DNA from 2 places in the Vibrio iocasae genome. Region 2 is predicted to be linked to the other one. Evidence: predicted binding sites of a transcription regulator. Region 2 holds the regulator's gene; the other holds the start of a gene.
The links. Region 2 encodes PurR, which represses purine synthesis genes. Its sites were predicted from a motif close to TNANGNAAACGTTTNCNTNA; they were not measured.
Positions count from the first base shown of each region.

Region 1 (7,622 bases), 600 kb from region 2:
TTGAGATTTGTAGGTAAACTCTTTTGAATATGCTTTAACTATAAATAGAAGAGATAACTCATGTACCAGGACTTAATCAAAGCAGAGCTTAACGAAGCTGCTGATGTGCTAAATAAATTTTTAAGTGACGATCATAATATTCAGCAAATTGAAGACGCAGCAAAAATGATTGCTGATTCTTTTAAGCAGGGTGGCAAAGTGCTTTCTTGTGGTAATGGTGGCTCTCATTGTGACGCTATGCATTTCGCGGAAGAATTAACTGGCCGTTATCGAGAAAACCGCCCTGGCTATCCGGGTATCGCTATTTCTGATCCAAGCCACCTATCTTGCGTAAGTAATGACTTTGGCTACGATTATGTATTCTCACGTTACGTAGAAGCGGTTGGCGCAAAAGGCGATGTTCTTTGGGGGATTTCTACTTCTGGTAACTCTGGGAATATTTTGAAAGCTATCGATGCTGCAAAAGAGAAAGGCATGAAAACTATCGCTCTGACGGGTAAAGATGGTGGTCAAATGGCTGGATGTGCAGACATCGAAATCCGTGTACCTCACTTCGGCTACGCTGACCGTATTCAGGAAGTGCATATTAAGATTATTCATATTGTTATCCAGCTAATTGAAAAAGAGATGGCTGCTTAATATCAGCGAGTTTCAGGAGCAGAAGAAAAGATGTGTGAGTTGCTCGGAATGAGCGCAAATGTGCCAACCGATATCTGTTTTAGTTTTTCGGGGCTGATGCAACGTGGAGGCAATACCGGCCCTCATCGAGATGGTTGGGGCATTACTTTCTATGAAGGAAAAGGTTTTAGAACCTTCAAAGATCCGAATCCAAGTTACAGTTCAAAGATTGCTGAACTAGTCACTGATTACCCAATCAAGAGTTGTGCGGTTGTCAGTCACATCAGACAGGCTAATCGTGGTGGTGTAAGTCTGGAAAATACCCACCCTTTTACCAGAGAGCTGTGGGGAAGATACTGGACTTTTGCTCATAACGGCCAGTTAACTGGATACGACAAATTATCGACAGGACGTTTCCGTCCGGTTGGAGATACGGATAGTGAAGTCTCTTTTTGCTGGCTACTTAATCAGCTTGAAGGGAGATATCCGCAGCCACCAGAAGATATGTCGGAAATGTTCCGATTCGTCGCAGAGTGCTGTGATCAACTGAAAGATCTCGGTGTCTTTAACATGTTGCTGAGTGACGGTGTACATGTCATGACATACTGTACCAACCACTTGTACTGGATTACCCGTCGAGCCCCATTTGGTAAAGCGACTTTGTTAGACGAAGATATGACGGTAAATTTCCAGGAAGAGACAACACCCAATGATGTTGTTACTGTGGTCGCGACTCAACCTCTTACCGGAAATGAAACCTGGGCTCGAATGAAACCGGGTGAGTTTAATCTGTTTAAGTGTGGTGAGCTGATAGGCAGTAACTCTGAACAACTTGTAGATGTCCCTCATGCACCACCTAAGCCGGGAAATCAGGCCCCGACCGAACCGTTATAATCTTATTTAGAGCTGGCATGCCCAGCTCTTTATCTATCCCCACATTTAAACACTCCATGCGCGAGGTAACAAAAATACAGCTATTTTTGTGATAAAGATCACGCGATATAAACGTTTGCTTTTTTATAGTCCACTCCATATTTCCCAACCTCAATTTGGAGTTATTCATGAAGCTACACTCCCCAAAATACGCATTGCTATCACTTGGCTTGTTGTCATCACTGAGCACTGTTCCGGCTTTTGCCGAAATTAAAAACGTCACTCTTCTTCATACTAATGATATCGAAAGTGTGTATGAACCTGTCGAAGCTTTTTGGAATTCGGAGATCACACATATAGGCGGCATTCCATATATGGCGACGCTAATCAAAGAGACGCGAGCGAAAGAAGAGATAAGTTTTCTTTTAGATGCGGGCGATATTTTTACAGGTTCACTGGCTAAAAAGACTCAGGGTAAGCTTTCTTTCGACCTTTATAGCGCAATGGGGTATGACGCAATCACTCTTGGTAACCACGAGTTTGAGTATGGCTGGGAAGCGCTGAAACAGAATATGCCTCGTGCAGCATATCCAGTTTTGAACGCAAACATTAAATTCGAGCAAAACAATGCTCCCTTTGCTCAGCCTTATACCATCATAGAGCGAGATGGTGTTCGTGTTGGTGTGATCGGCGTTATGGGTATCGATGCTTTCTATAACACAATGTGGAAGGGGAATCGTAATGGGCTGACTATTGACGATCCTATTGAAGTCACTCAGTTCTGGATTGATAAAATCCGCGATGAAGTGGATATGATCGTTGTATTGACGCACCAGAATAAAACAGCGCCGATGCAAACAGATAAAGAAGCAGACCCAGAAGTTCAGCGTGGCTTTGATGAAGACTATGCCATGGCTGGTAAGCTAAAGGGTGCAGACGTGATTTTTGGCGGTCACTCAGATCATGGCCTCTGGAAACCGGTCGTTCACCCTGATACCGGGACGGTTATCGGTTTGACCTTCGGTCAGGGGAAGTATTTGGGTTACACCAAGTTTGCAGTCGATACTGAAAAACATAATGTTAAGTTATTGGATGGTAAACTTATTCCTGTTGAGTCTGACAAGTTAGCCCGAGACAAGAAGACAAGTCAGTTGATCGAGGATGCGCGTTCTAGTCATCCTGACCTAACGACTAAGATTGCAACGTTAGATAAGGCTTCTAAACGTCGTTACTACAGAGAGTCAGATATCGGGAACCTTGTCGCAGATATGATGAGAGATGCCGGGGATGCAGATATCGGTATGATCAGTTCTGGTAGTATTCGTGTTGACCTGAACCCTGGTCCCGTTACTAAAGAGAATGTGATGGACCTGTTCCCGTTCACAGATAAACTTACCGTGGTAGAGCTTACGGGTAAGCAAGTGAAAGAGTTACTGGAATACAGTTACACACTTCCTTATGGACTGGCACAGTTCTCGGGGATTGAATCGAAATATGATAGCCGTGAACCAGAAGGTGAGCGTCTTATCAGTGTGAAAGTTAATGGCAAAACACTGACTGATGATGAGAAATATCGCGTAGCTACTTATTCATACGCAGCAAGTGGTGGTGATGGCTACCATGTATTTGAAAGTGGTAAGCAACTGTATCAGCGAGACTCTATCACCCAGACATTAATCAATCAGTTTAAAGCTCAGAATCAAGTATCCATTCCGGCACTTGGCCGTCAGGTCGATGTAAGCCGGAGCAACTAAAAGAATATGTAGCCTATGCCTTTTCGTGCTGAGTACAACTGCTGTAAATCTTATGGCTGCCCAAACTGTGGCAAGCCTGAGCTCAGCTTGTATTCACGCTCGGACAGGCTAGGCTATGATTCATGGCACTGCCCTTTATGCGGTGCCTATCCTCCCGTGTTATTTAACACACCTATTCTTGCTCTTTCAGAGCAGATTTACTTGGAAAAGTCTTCAGCCTTAAAAATGCCTGCCTGTCATTGCCAGAGCCCGTATTGGATGTTAAACGGAAAGACCTCAGGTGGCAGCCAGCGAATTAAATGCAAAACTTGCAAACTAAGCGCAACCTTACCTAATGCGAATCGATTATCGCAAAACCTTCAACCACTTATGGATGCTCTGGTGGAAGGTGTGATGCCTCAACAACTCCAAGAGTACTGTAACCTGGAGAATAAACGCTTTGGTCAGCTCGTCAGTCAGTTGAGCCAGATATTGGACTGCGTGAGTTGGTACTGGGAAGCCGGACAACAATTTACTTCAATAGAGACCAGAAGCTACGTGCAGAGTTGTCGTTCAGGTTATCGTCACTTAGACCGTAAGCATCAGTCTGCTCATGCATGGACTCTGATTACAGCAGATACGACAACGGGCTACGTCATATTAATCAGTGACAATGCACTGTTTGATACCTCAAAACTGGCAACGGAAGTGGAGAAACAGAGCCTGTATCAAATGCCACAGAGAGAAGTTGGTTATGAGCAAACAAGTGATGTCCTGCAAAAAGCAAAATTTACCTATGACAAGATATTAAATCGTAGCCAATTTGATCAACTTGCTTACTGTTCATCTCTGCATTCTAAATTGCGCGATGCTCTGTTACTCAGGCCGGTTTATGCCGCCCATTCCCATATGCAAAATCTACATACTAGTCTTTTATATCGTCCGCCTAGTCATATGTTCCTGGAACATGAGAGTTTGTTAAGGGGGGCAACGATTACTGCGTTTTCTGAAGAAGTAAAAGCAGGGAAAACAGACTTATACTATTTACATACTACAAAACGCTCCAATGCAGATAGGGTTCAGCATCAAAGCAAGAAGTCAGAGAAAGTTATTAGCTGGTGGAGTGAAAGGTGGCAGCGGCTAGAGTTTGAAAGTGAGTCTGGAAAGTGGGATGTTGGAATAGGGTATCTGACAGAAACAGATTCGGATGCTCCAAATCCAGTAGCGCAATTTTCTAACTCTCATCCAGGCATGGTATCGGCGTTTTGGGAACAATATGGCTTTTGGTTGCCTCAGGGATATGCAGAGCGGCTTAGCATCTCGAGAGTTCACATGTGGCAGAACATATATCGATATCTCTACAATATGGTCTTTGCGGACATACCACGAATAGAGCTACCGAAGGAACTTAGCCCCGGAAAAATAAAAAGCCTGATTGACTATATCAATCAGGCTCAGTTACAGAGTCATTAGCAGCGCCTCATTCAGAGGCGTAACCTTGTTCCCCTAACTCCAGACTATCCAGATATGCTTTACCATTTTTCATCTCAAGGCGTTTCTGCAAAAACCAATTGATGGTTAGTGGGTAGATTCGATATTCCTGAGATTGAACTCGGTTTGTTAGCGATTCCGCATCATCATCTTCATAAATAGGCACTTCTGCCTGGAGGACAACAGGTCCACCATCCAACTCCTCGGTAACAAAGTGTACCGAAGTACCATGTACTTCATCACCTGCGTCAATCGCCCTTTGGTGCGTGTTGAGGCCAGAGTATTTTGGTAATAGGGAAGGGTGAATGTTCAGCATGCGGCCAAGGTAATGATTGACAAAATCACCGCTCAGTATCCGCATGTACCCAGCAAGCACGACAAGATCCGGCTTGTATGAGTCGATTTCACTCTGCAAGGCCAGATCGAATGCTTCTCTGGATTCGTAGCTTTTCGGATCCAGAGAAACAGCATCGATACCTGCTAATCTTGCTCTTTCTAGTCCGTATGCATCAGCTTTGTTGGAAAACACGGCTGATACTTTTCCGTTTTTAATTAAACTTCCGCAGGCATCCATAATAGCTTGCAGATTGCTTCCATTTCCGGAGATAAGAACAACGATATTCTTCATAGATTACAGGGTCTCTTTAGATTAAAGAATCTCTACCTGCTCTTCGCCATCTTTAGCTTCTGCGATTTCACCAATAACCCAGGCATTTTCACCTTCAGCTTTCAGTAATTCAACCGCTGCTTCAGCTTGATCTTTAGGTAGAGCGATAACCAGACCTACACCACAGTTAAAGGTACGGTACATCTCAAATGTCTCTACATTACCTTTTTCTTGTAACCAATTGAAGATCGCTGGCCATTCCCAACTCTTGCCATCAACGACAGCTTTAGTGCCTTCAGGTAGTACACGTGGGATGTTTTCCCAGAAACCGCCACCAGTGATGTGAGAAATCGCGTGAATATCATGTTCTGCAATCATTTTTAGTGCAGACTTAATGTAAATCTTAGTAGGCTCAAGAAGCTGTTCGCCGATAGTTCTGCCGTTAAGCTCTTCAGTCAGGTCTGCGCCAGATACTTCAATGATTTTGCGAACCAGTGAGTAGCCATTTGAGTGCGGGCCGCTAGAACCAACCGCAATAAGTGCATCACCAGCAGTTACTTTGGTGCCGTCAATCACTTCAGATTTCTCAACAACACCTACGCAGAAGCCAGCAACATCGTAGTCTTCACCTTCGTACATGCCCGGCATTTCAGCAGTTTCACCACCGATAAGCGCACATCCAGCCTGTACACAACCTTCACCGATACCAGAGACAACATCTGCTGCAGTGTCTACATCCAGTTTGCCTGTTGCATAGTAGTCAAGGAAGAACAGTGGTTCAGCACCTTGAACAATCAAATCGTTCACACACATTGCAACCAGATCGATACCGATTGTGTCGTGCTTTTTCATATCCAAAGCAAGGCGAAGCTTTGTACCTACACCGTCAGTACCAGAAACCAGTAATGGCTCTTTGTACTTAGTAGGAAGTTCACAAAGTGCACCAAAGCCGCCAATGCCGCCCATTACTTCAGGACGGCGAGTGCGCTTCACAACACCTTTAATTCTGTCTACCAGAGCGTTACCTGCATCAATGTCTACGCCAGCGTCTTTATAGCTAAGAGAAGTGTTATTACCACTCACGGGAAGTCCTCGTCATAAAAGTTTGGATTTGAAAATCGGCGCAATTCTAACCGAGATAGAATAAAAAGGAAAACGTTTGCGTAAGAAAATTGTTTTGGTTAATTTACAGGCGGGCAAACGAATTAATCGTTTGCGAAACTCGCATCTTTATATTGCTTGGGGTTATAATTACGCGGTTTAAATTCAATTCGCCGGAGAGAAAAATGAAAGTTGTTGAAGTGATGCACCCGCTAGTTAAACACAAAGTTGGTCTAATGCGTGAAGGAGACATTAGTACTAAGCGTTTTCGTGAGTTAGCGACAGAAGTGGGTAGCCTTTTGACTTACGAAGCGACATCAGATTTCGAAACAGAAAAAGTAACTATCACTGGCTGGAATGGTCCTGTTGAAGTGGATCAAATTAAAGGTAAAAAAGTAACCGTAGTGCCAATTCTACGTGCAGGCCTGGGTATGATGGATGGTGTACTTGAGCACATCCCAAGTGCGCGTATCAGTGTTGTTGGTGTATACCGTGATGAAGAAACACTAGAGCCAGTACCATACTTCAATAAGCTAGCATCAAACATCGATGAGCGTATTGCTCTGGTTGTTGACCCAATGTTGGCAACAGGTGGCTCAATGATCGCAACAATCGACCTATTGAAAGAGAAAGGCTGTCAGCACATTAAAGTACTTGTACTTGTATCTGCTCCAGAAGGTATTGAAGCGCTAGAAAAAGCACACCCAGATGTAGAGCTATACACAGCAGCAATTGATGAGAGGCTGAACGACAAGGGTTACATCGTACCTGGTCTAGGGGATGCGGGTGATAAGATTTTTGGCACCAAATAAATAATTGAAATTTACGTCTTCAGTTTGTGTGATTTCTGCGTCTAAGGTGCTCATTTACTATCGTAAACTCCGCGCCTTATCCTTGAACTAACGCAAACTGACTTAGTAAATTTCAATTATTGCGTATTTATCGATCGATAAATTTCCTCGTTCCAATGCTCTGCGTTGGAATGCATACCTAACTTTATGTAGCGTATAGACGGTTGTTTATTTTAAACATTAATGTTGTTGGGTAGGCATTACAGAGTAAAAAAAGAGGGCTTGTTCATTTGAACAAGCCCTCTTTTTATTTAAGCATGTTTTATGCGTTATCTTCTTCCATTTGTGCGTTATCTACTACGTGAGATTCGCCAAGGTCGTGAGGAAGGATAAGGTTAAGAACGATAG
Region 1 is NZ_CP145311.1:2,783,465-2,791,086, reverse strand. Features, by position in the region: gene lpcA (D-sedoheptulose 7-phosphate isomerase) at 61-639, shown strand; gene SNR28_RS22585 (class II glutamine amidotransferase) at 670-1,512, shown strand; gene SNR28_RS22580 (bifunctional metallophosphatase/5'-nucleotidase) at 1,680-3,245, shown strand; gene SNR28_RS22575 (hypothetical protein) at 3,261-4,697, shown strand; gene purN (phosphoribosylglycinamide formyltransferase) at 4,705-5,343, opposite strand; gene purM (phosphoribosylformylglycinamidine cyclo-ligase) at 5,365-6,405, opposite strand; gene upp (uracil phosphoribosyltransferase) at 6,609-7,235, shown strand; gene SNR28_RS22555 (uracil-xanthine permease family protein) at 7,537-7,622, opposite strand, start outside.
Region 1: a site for PurR is predicted at 6,470-6,489, ahead of purM (phosphoribosylformylglycinamidine cyclo-ligase). Genes of this name have one in related genera too.

Region 2 (7,622 bases):
GGCAGCACCAAGTAAGGTAACCACAGCAGCTCCCGGAATGGAGAAAGCTGTAATGAGCACATAGGCAAAGAAGTAGATTAGAGCAGAAACCAGTTTGTTATCGTTAATTGTGCTGGTTAACGCAGCTTGTTGTGCTTTCGCATTTTCTAATGTCAGATACTGTCCAAATTGCGTCGCAAGAATCACGATAGTAGCAACAAGCAGAATTCCGATAATCAGCTTTTTGTTCATATTAAAATATCCGATAGTCATGTAGTTACAGTATAAGACAGGCTCAGTAAGAAAATAATTTCACACTTCACAAAGAATTTTAAATACAAAAAAACCGCTATGAGATTCAAAGCGGTTTTTAATTGAAATATCTTGATAAAGCTTAGTCGAGTCGTTTTATTAACTCTTCGCGTCGTTCCTTCGATATCACCGACCAGTGAGTGCCGTTTAGTGCGCCTTCGAGAGCCCACAGCAGTTCCAGGCTAACTCCGGAGTTGGTCTCTTTAATCGCTTTGTAAGCGCCTACAGAACCTGCTTGCTTCAGGTCTGAAACAGAAGCGATACCTGCTTTCTTAAGCATGCGTTCTGTACCAAGCCTAAGGTTAGGTAGATCTTTAAGGCGAGTCGGTTTCTCTTCTGCCTGAACCGCTTTTTCTTCTTTAGCTAGCTCTAGAGCGTGTTTTGCGAGAGTAAGAATATCGTCCGTGTTTTCCCAAATGTTGTCAGGTAGTGCGAAGTACTTGGTAACCACAGGGAACCCACGTTTTTTATAAACGTAAGGTTCATAACCGGATGATTTAAACTCTTCGATAGTGGAGTCGCTAGAACGAATATGAAGAGAGTCATTAACGACGAGAGCAAACATTGCTTCGTCTACGAAAATGCCAAACCCACCGAACATAGACCGAGATTTGACTTGGCCAAATTGCTCGAAAAGTTTCAATGAGTCTTTTAGTACTGGTTTATCCATTGCGTCTGTCTCGGGTTAAAAATTGCTTCAACCAATTTGATACCGAGAAATTAGCAAATCTGTGTGATCTGTTGTCAGAAACTCGTAAAGTATCTGCTCTACGTTGCTAATTTGCCTTCGGCAGCCCCGCTGCCATTCTGAGTATAGAAATATCAATACGATACCTCTTCAGATTAAGGCCGGTGGCTTTGCGTCCCATTCTTTCGAATGGTTTGCCCTGGTCGTGACGTTATAAATATAGGCGTGATTTGGATAAAGATCACGGATTAAATTATCCGGTGTGATATTGGTTCCAAATCTTATGCCGTATGATATACAAATGATTGTGTACTACTAACCACTCAATAGTAGTTAGTAGCCGCAAGCTTTAATAGTTTATCAGACTAGTTTAGCTCTTTAACGCTCTTACGTGAGATGATTTCCGGGTGCATCTCAAAAACGCGACGTTCGTGCTCTTTGTTTTTGATTCTTTCCAGCAGAATTTCGAACGCTGTTTTACCAACACGTCGTTTTGGCTGGTGAACAGTGGTCAATGGTGGCGAGAAATAAGCTGCTAGGTCAATATTGTCATATCCAATAACAGAGATGTCTTCAGGGATTCGCATTCCTTTCTCCTGTAGACGGCTCATCAGGCCTAGAGCCATGATGTCATTGAAGCAGAATACAGCTGTTGGTTTTTCATCGAGCTCAAGAATTCTATCCGCAGCTTCAACGGCCATGTCACACTCAAAGTTACCTTCAAGAATATTCTCTTGATTGAACTCGATATCGAACTCTTGTAGTGCGCGTTTGTAGCCTTCGATACGTTCAATACAAAGTGTTTTGTCCAGGTGTCCTGACAGGCAGAAGATTTTTTCGTGCCCACGTTCAAGTAAGTATTTGGTCGCCAGATACCCACCTTCTTCAGAGTTATCAATGATTTTATCTGACTGATTTTCCCAATCACCCCAGTCCATGATCACTTTAGGGATGTCAGTATGGCTCTCCAGCATTTCCTGTAGCTCAGTTGTCAAATCAGAGCAAAGTACAAAGATGCCGTCTACACGCTTTTCTGCAAGGAATCGAACGTAGTCTCGTTGCTTTTCATAGATACCGCCTGTGTTACACAGGATGAGTGTGTAACCCTGCCTGTAACAGTAACTCTCGAAGCCGTCGATGACTTCTGCCAGAAACGGGTTTGTTGACTGTGTCACCAACATACCTACTGTTCGGGTTGTATTGCATTTCAGACTTCGGGCCACAGCACTTGGGGCGTAATTTAACTCTTTTACCGCCTCCATTACTCTTTCTTGAGTAGCTTCAGCAACAAAGCGAGTCTTATTAATAACATGAGATACTGTTGTGGTTGAAACACCGGCTAAGCGTGCGACATCTTTAATAGTGGCCATATATTTGTCCTATCTGAACTGCTGTTTTTTCTTCTACTATAAATAAGTTTATCAGCAGTTTCTCTGTTTGTGATAAAACACAAAAAACCGCTTGAAAAAGCGGTTTACAGAAATATTCATAATTTTATCGATTGCGGCCTGATTTTAGACGTAAATGCAAACAGAAACAACGCCCTTATATAGGGCGTTGTCACAAATATTATTATTTACTCACCAGCAAGGTAAGAGCAATCTAGCTGACAGAAGTCTACAAGAAGAGCCGCGATACCTGCATAGAAACCGAAATCATCATGTTGAACGCACTTATCTTTAAATTGAGGGAACCAACTTAGCATATATTTTTCGATAAATGCTTTCTGGTCCAATAAGGCCTCTTCAATATGCTCAAGTTTTTCTAACTCGTTAGAGCGAATAATCATGTTGCCCAGGAAATCCAGCTCTAGCGCTATATGATCGGCTGGTTCATTCAAGCCTTCTTTGATGGCGATGCCTTTTTCTTCCATCAGAGCAGCCATTTCCTGAGCCGGTTTATCATTAAGTAATCCTGACTCTCCAATATACATAGAAGCATAGGGCAGTGCGGCATTTTTATCTGATGTTAAAAACAGCTCGCAGAAATCCGCAGCCAATTCTAGCTGGGCATCTTCACGTGTTTGTAGTCGGTTTAAAGCATCGACAACTTTATCAATCGATTCTTTAAGTGCTTCGTTTTCACCTAGCCCGGTCAGAAAAGATCGGATTTCGGTAGATTGGTAAGCTTCGAGTTCTTGTTCTGTCAGCTCTTTAGCGAACAGGCTTGAAAGCCACCAGTAAATTTCAGCGCGCTTTTCGTTAAATGCTTTTGTTTCTTCCATTGCAGGGTTCCTGAGACATAGTTATTTCCTATAAGTGTAAACAAAAAATATTAATAAAACTAACTATTGAAATGAAAAAAAATGACAGTTTATTAAGGAAAATTAACCGCAAGTCAGAGAGTTGCGTTGGGTCAATAAATTCCGAACTTTTGGGCAGAATTCCTATTATTCGCTAGAATTATGAAAAGTTATGAATAAAATACGGTCGGCATATTGATAAAATTGTTGATCGAAATTTTCGGCAGAGTGAAGTGGTAGACATGAGTAGTCACGTATTAGTAGTTGAAGATGATGTTGTTACACGAAGCAAGCTGGTTGGGTATTTTCAGAGTGAAGGATATTCAGTAAGCGAAGCGGAGAGTGGCGAGCAGATGAGAGAGATTCTAGCTGAAGAGAATATTGATCTGGTGATGTTAGACATTAATTTACCAGGTGAAGACGGCTTGATGTTAACTCGTGAACTACGCAGCCAATCAGATATCGGAATTATTTTAGTCACAGGCAGAACAGACAGCATAGATAAAATTGTTGGTCTGGAAATGGGGGCGGATGATTACGTTACAAAACCATTTGAACTCAGAGAATTGCTGGTTCGTGTCAAAAACTTATTGTGGCGTATTTCTCTTGTACGTACAGGCGGTGGAAATAACGATTCTGATGAAGATGATGGAAATGTTATCTATTTCGGTGACTGGACGTTTGATATTCAGAGAAGAGCACTAACTCGTGATGGTGAGCCGGTTAAATTGACGAAAGCCGAATATGAGCTGCTTGTGGCTCTTTCTTCTTATCCGAATACAGTATTAAGTCGTGAAAGAATCATCAACATGATAAGTCACAGAGTTGACGCTCCAAACGACCGAACAATTGATGTTCTTATTCGACGTATGCGAGCGAAAATGGAATATGATCCAAAGAACCCTCAAATATTTGTCACTGTGCATGGTGAAGGCTATATGTTCGCAGGTGACTAATATTTTCGGAAAGCAGTTCAAAATAGAAAATCATTCAAAATAATAAGGCCGGCTAATTATGCCGGCCTTATTAGTTTGTATACACTTGCGATTTACTCGGTTTTTCCAAAACTTTGTAATTCTAGCTCTTCAGTGGAGATTAGGTTATCGCGAATATCCTGCCAGATTAATCCGAGTTTTTCATGCCAGTATCTTTCGCTCTGCTCAAGGTATCTGGCGCTAGGTGTGTATTTTGTCCAGGCTTGCTTGATTTCCTTTTGAGCGAGATAGTTGGTCGGTGCAGGTATTGGATTCAAGCCAGCAGCGTGAAACTCTGATAATGCACGAGTCATATGGCTAGCAGAGGTCACTACGACCAAATTGTTTTGCTTGACGAAGGCGGCGGCTTGTCTTGCTTCTTCCCAGGTATCTTTCGCGGTTTCCAGCAACACGATATCGGTTTTAGAAACACCCAGTGCAAGCGCCACTCTTGCCAGCATTTTCGCATGGCTCATTTCTGCTCCGGCCGCATAACCAGAGAGAATTAGCTTAGCTCCGGGATACATTCTTTGAATACGAATCCCTTCGGTCAGGCGCATCAGAGCAGTACGGCTGAGCTCTGAGGTTGGTGGTATTTCATGATCAACAACGTGTCCGCTGCCGAGTACCATAACGTAATCCACCGACTTTTCTTGTGGAAGATAACCTATGTACTCTCTTTCCATGGGCAGCAGTAGCTGGGTTGAAACAGGCTGGAAAGAGACTAGAAAAATACCGGTTAAAGATAAAAATACAAACAACACCCCGAAACGGTGGCGGGTCGAAAACATAATCAGTGCAAGGCCAACAAATCCGATAATTAGCAAGGCGGGTAGGGGCATCGCAAGAGACGATAGTACTTTTTTCAGCTCAAACATTATCCAATAGTCCGAAAAATCATCACTTAACTGTAAAAATACAGCATAACGCTTTATTCCTGATATTCCTATGACAGAATAAGCGGCACGATAGAACATGATAACCCAGATAGCCGTGACAGAAGATCGTAATTTCGACGACATCGCACACAAATTCGCAAAAAACATTTATGGTTCCGATAAGGGAGCCATAAGGCAGACGATTGTGTGGGAAGATTTAACTCAAGCACTTTCGTCCCTCAAAGCTGACGAAAGGACGCTCCATATCCTCGATGCAGGTGGTGGACTGGCACAGATGTCCCAGAAAATCGCAGAATCGGGTCATCGTATCTCTTTATGCGACATCTCCTCGGAAATGTTGCAGCTTGCTAAAGAAGATATCGGAAAGCACGGCTTGTCCTCTTCCTTCGAATTTATTCACTCTCCTGTTCAGTCTATCGGCGAGCATTTAAGCGAAAGTGTCGACATGGTTCTGTTTCACGCCGTTATGGAGTGGCTGGCAGATCCTAAAGTGGCCCTCGATATTGTGCTGAGCCAGGTAAAAAAAGACGGCATTGCCTCTGTCATGTTCTATAACCACCACGGATTGGTTCTTAAAAACGTGATTTGTGGAAATATCCCCCATGTGTTGGATGGTATGCCTCATCGAAAAAGGTTTAAACTCCAGCCTCAAAAGGGGTTAAAACCAGAAGAAGTTTACCGCTGGATTGAAGAGGCGGGATTTGAGATTTGCGGGAAGTCCGGTATTCGCTCTTTTCATGATTATATTGGCAATATGCAGTATATGGGTGACTACGAGCCGGAAGACGTTCTCGAACTAGAGAAAAGACTTTGTCGCCAGGAACCGTACTTATCCCTTGGGCGCTACATCCATGTGTGGGCCCGAAAAACCGTGTAATCAGAAAGGCACTCTGAACACGGCAAAGAAAAACAACAGGATTTAAAATGAGTGATTTGACTCAGGCTGTGGCCGGCAAAACCATCGATGAGATGGTTGGCTGGGTGCAACAGCATGATTTCTCGCTCAACCTTTCTAGTGAGCGACTTGCGTTTCTTATCGCGATCGCAGTGCTCGGCAAAGAAAGGTTTGATGAGGAACTGGGTGAGGGTGAACTGCACGATGCGTTCAAGATCATCACCCGGCAATTTAACACTACTGGTGAGGCGTCTGCTTTTCGGGCAAACAACGCGATTAACGAGTTAGTTAATCAACGTTTGCTAAGTCGCTTTACCAGTGAATTGAACGAAGGGGCAAGCATCTATCGCTTGTCTCCTCTTGCTGTCGGTATTTCCGATTACTATGTTCGTCACAGAGAGTTTTCTAAGCTAAAGCTCTCTATTCAGCTTTCTATGGTTGCTGACGAAATGGCAAAAGCGACAGAAGCAGCACGCGAAGGTGGAAGCGAAAACCATTGGCGTAAACATGTATACGCAGTCTTGAAGTTTTCTGTGGCGGAAATTTTCGACCAGATAGATCTTAACCAGAGAGTGATGGATGAACAACAGCAGGAAGTGAAACAGCAGATTGCTGATCTGCTGAATAAAGACTGGCGTGATGCCATTAACAACTGTGAGAGCCTGCTATCGGCCACTTCTGGCACCCTGAGAGAGTTGCAGGACACACTGCAGGCAGCTGGTGACGAAATTCAGGCCCAGATTATTGATATTCAGGAAACCATCTACGGTAGTGATGAGTTAGATTACATTGGTGAAATACTGTTTAACCTGCAGATGAAACTGGATCGACTCATCAGTTGGGGGCAACAGTCCATTGATCTATGGATTGGCTACGACCGTCACGTACATAAGTTTATCCGTACCGCTATTGATATGGATAAAAACCGAGCCTTTAGCCAAAGGCTAAGGCAGTCGGTGAACGAGTACTTTGATGCCCCATGGTACCTCACATATGCGGATGCAGAACGCTTAACTGACCTGCGTGATGAAGCGTTGGTACTTCGGGACGATGAAGTAACAGGTCATGCACCGTCAGAAGTAGAATATGAAGAATTCCAACAGGTTAATGATGAGTTAACCGAACGCATCTCTGCGATGCTGACCGTTCACAAGACGAACGGCACACCAATCGATTTAGGGTTGATACTGAAAGATTACCTCGCTCAGCACCCTGAAGCGCACCATTTCGATTTAGCCAGAATTGTTATCGATCAGGCTGTACGCCTGGGCTACTCCGAGTCAGACTATCAGGCAATCCAACCTGACTGGCAAGTAATTAACAATTTTGGTGCAAAGGTACAAGCAAATGTCATTGACAAATATTGATGAATTTTTGCCAACAGAGTTGGCAAAAGCCATTGCAAATCCTCTTTTCCCTGCCGTTGATAGCATGCTGCGTGCAGGACGTCATATTTCCAGTGAGGATTTGGATAACCACGCTTTTTTAAGCGATTTTGATACAGAACTTTCGCACTTTTATCAACGTTACAATATTGAACTTATTAAAGCCCCAGAGGGTTTTTTCTACCTGAGACCACGTTCTACAGCGTTAATAGGACGAAGTGTTTTATCTGAGCTGGATATGTTGGTGG
Region 2 is NZ_CP145311.1:2,180,403-2,188,024, reverse strand. Features, by position in the region: gene SNR28_RS19660 (TVP38/TMEM64 family protein) at 1-231, opposite strand, end outside; gene SNR28_RS19655 (TfoX/Sxy family DNA transformation protein) at 374-961, opposite strand; cyclic di-GMP riboswitch class I at 1,078-1,188, opposite strand; gene purR (HTH-type transcriptional repressor PurR) at 1,345-2,349, opposite strand; gene torD (molecular chaperone TorD) at 2,556-3,203, opposite strand; gene torR (two-component system response regulator TorR) at 3,464-4,177, shown strand; gene elyC (envelope biogenesis factor ElyC) at 4,270-5,172, opposite strand; gene cmoM (tRNA uridine 5-oxyacetic acid(34) methyltransferase CmoM) at 5,189-5,971, shown strand; gene mukF (chromosome partition protein MukF) at 6,019-7,356, shown strand; gene mukE (chromosome partition protein MukE) at 7,337-7,622, shown strand, end outside.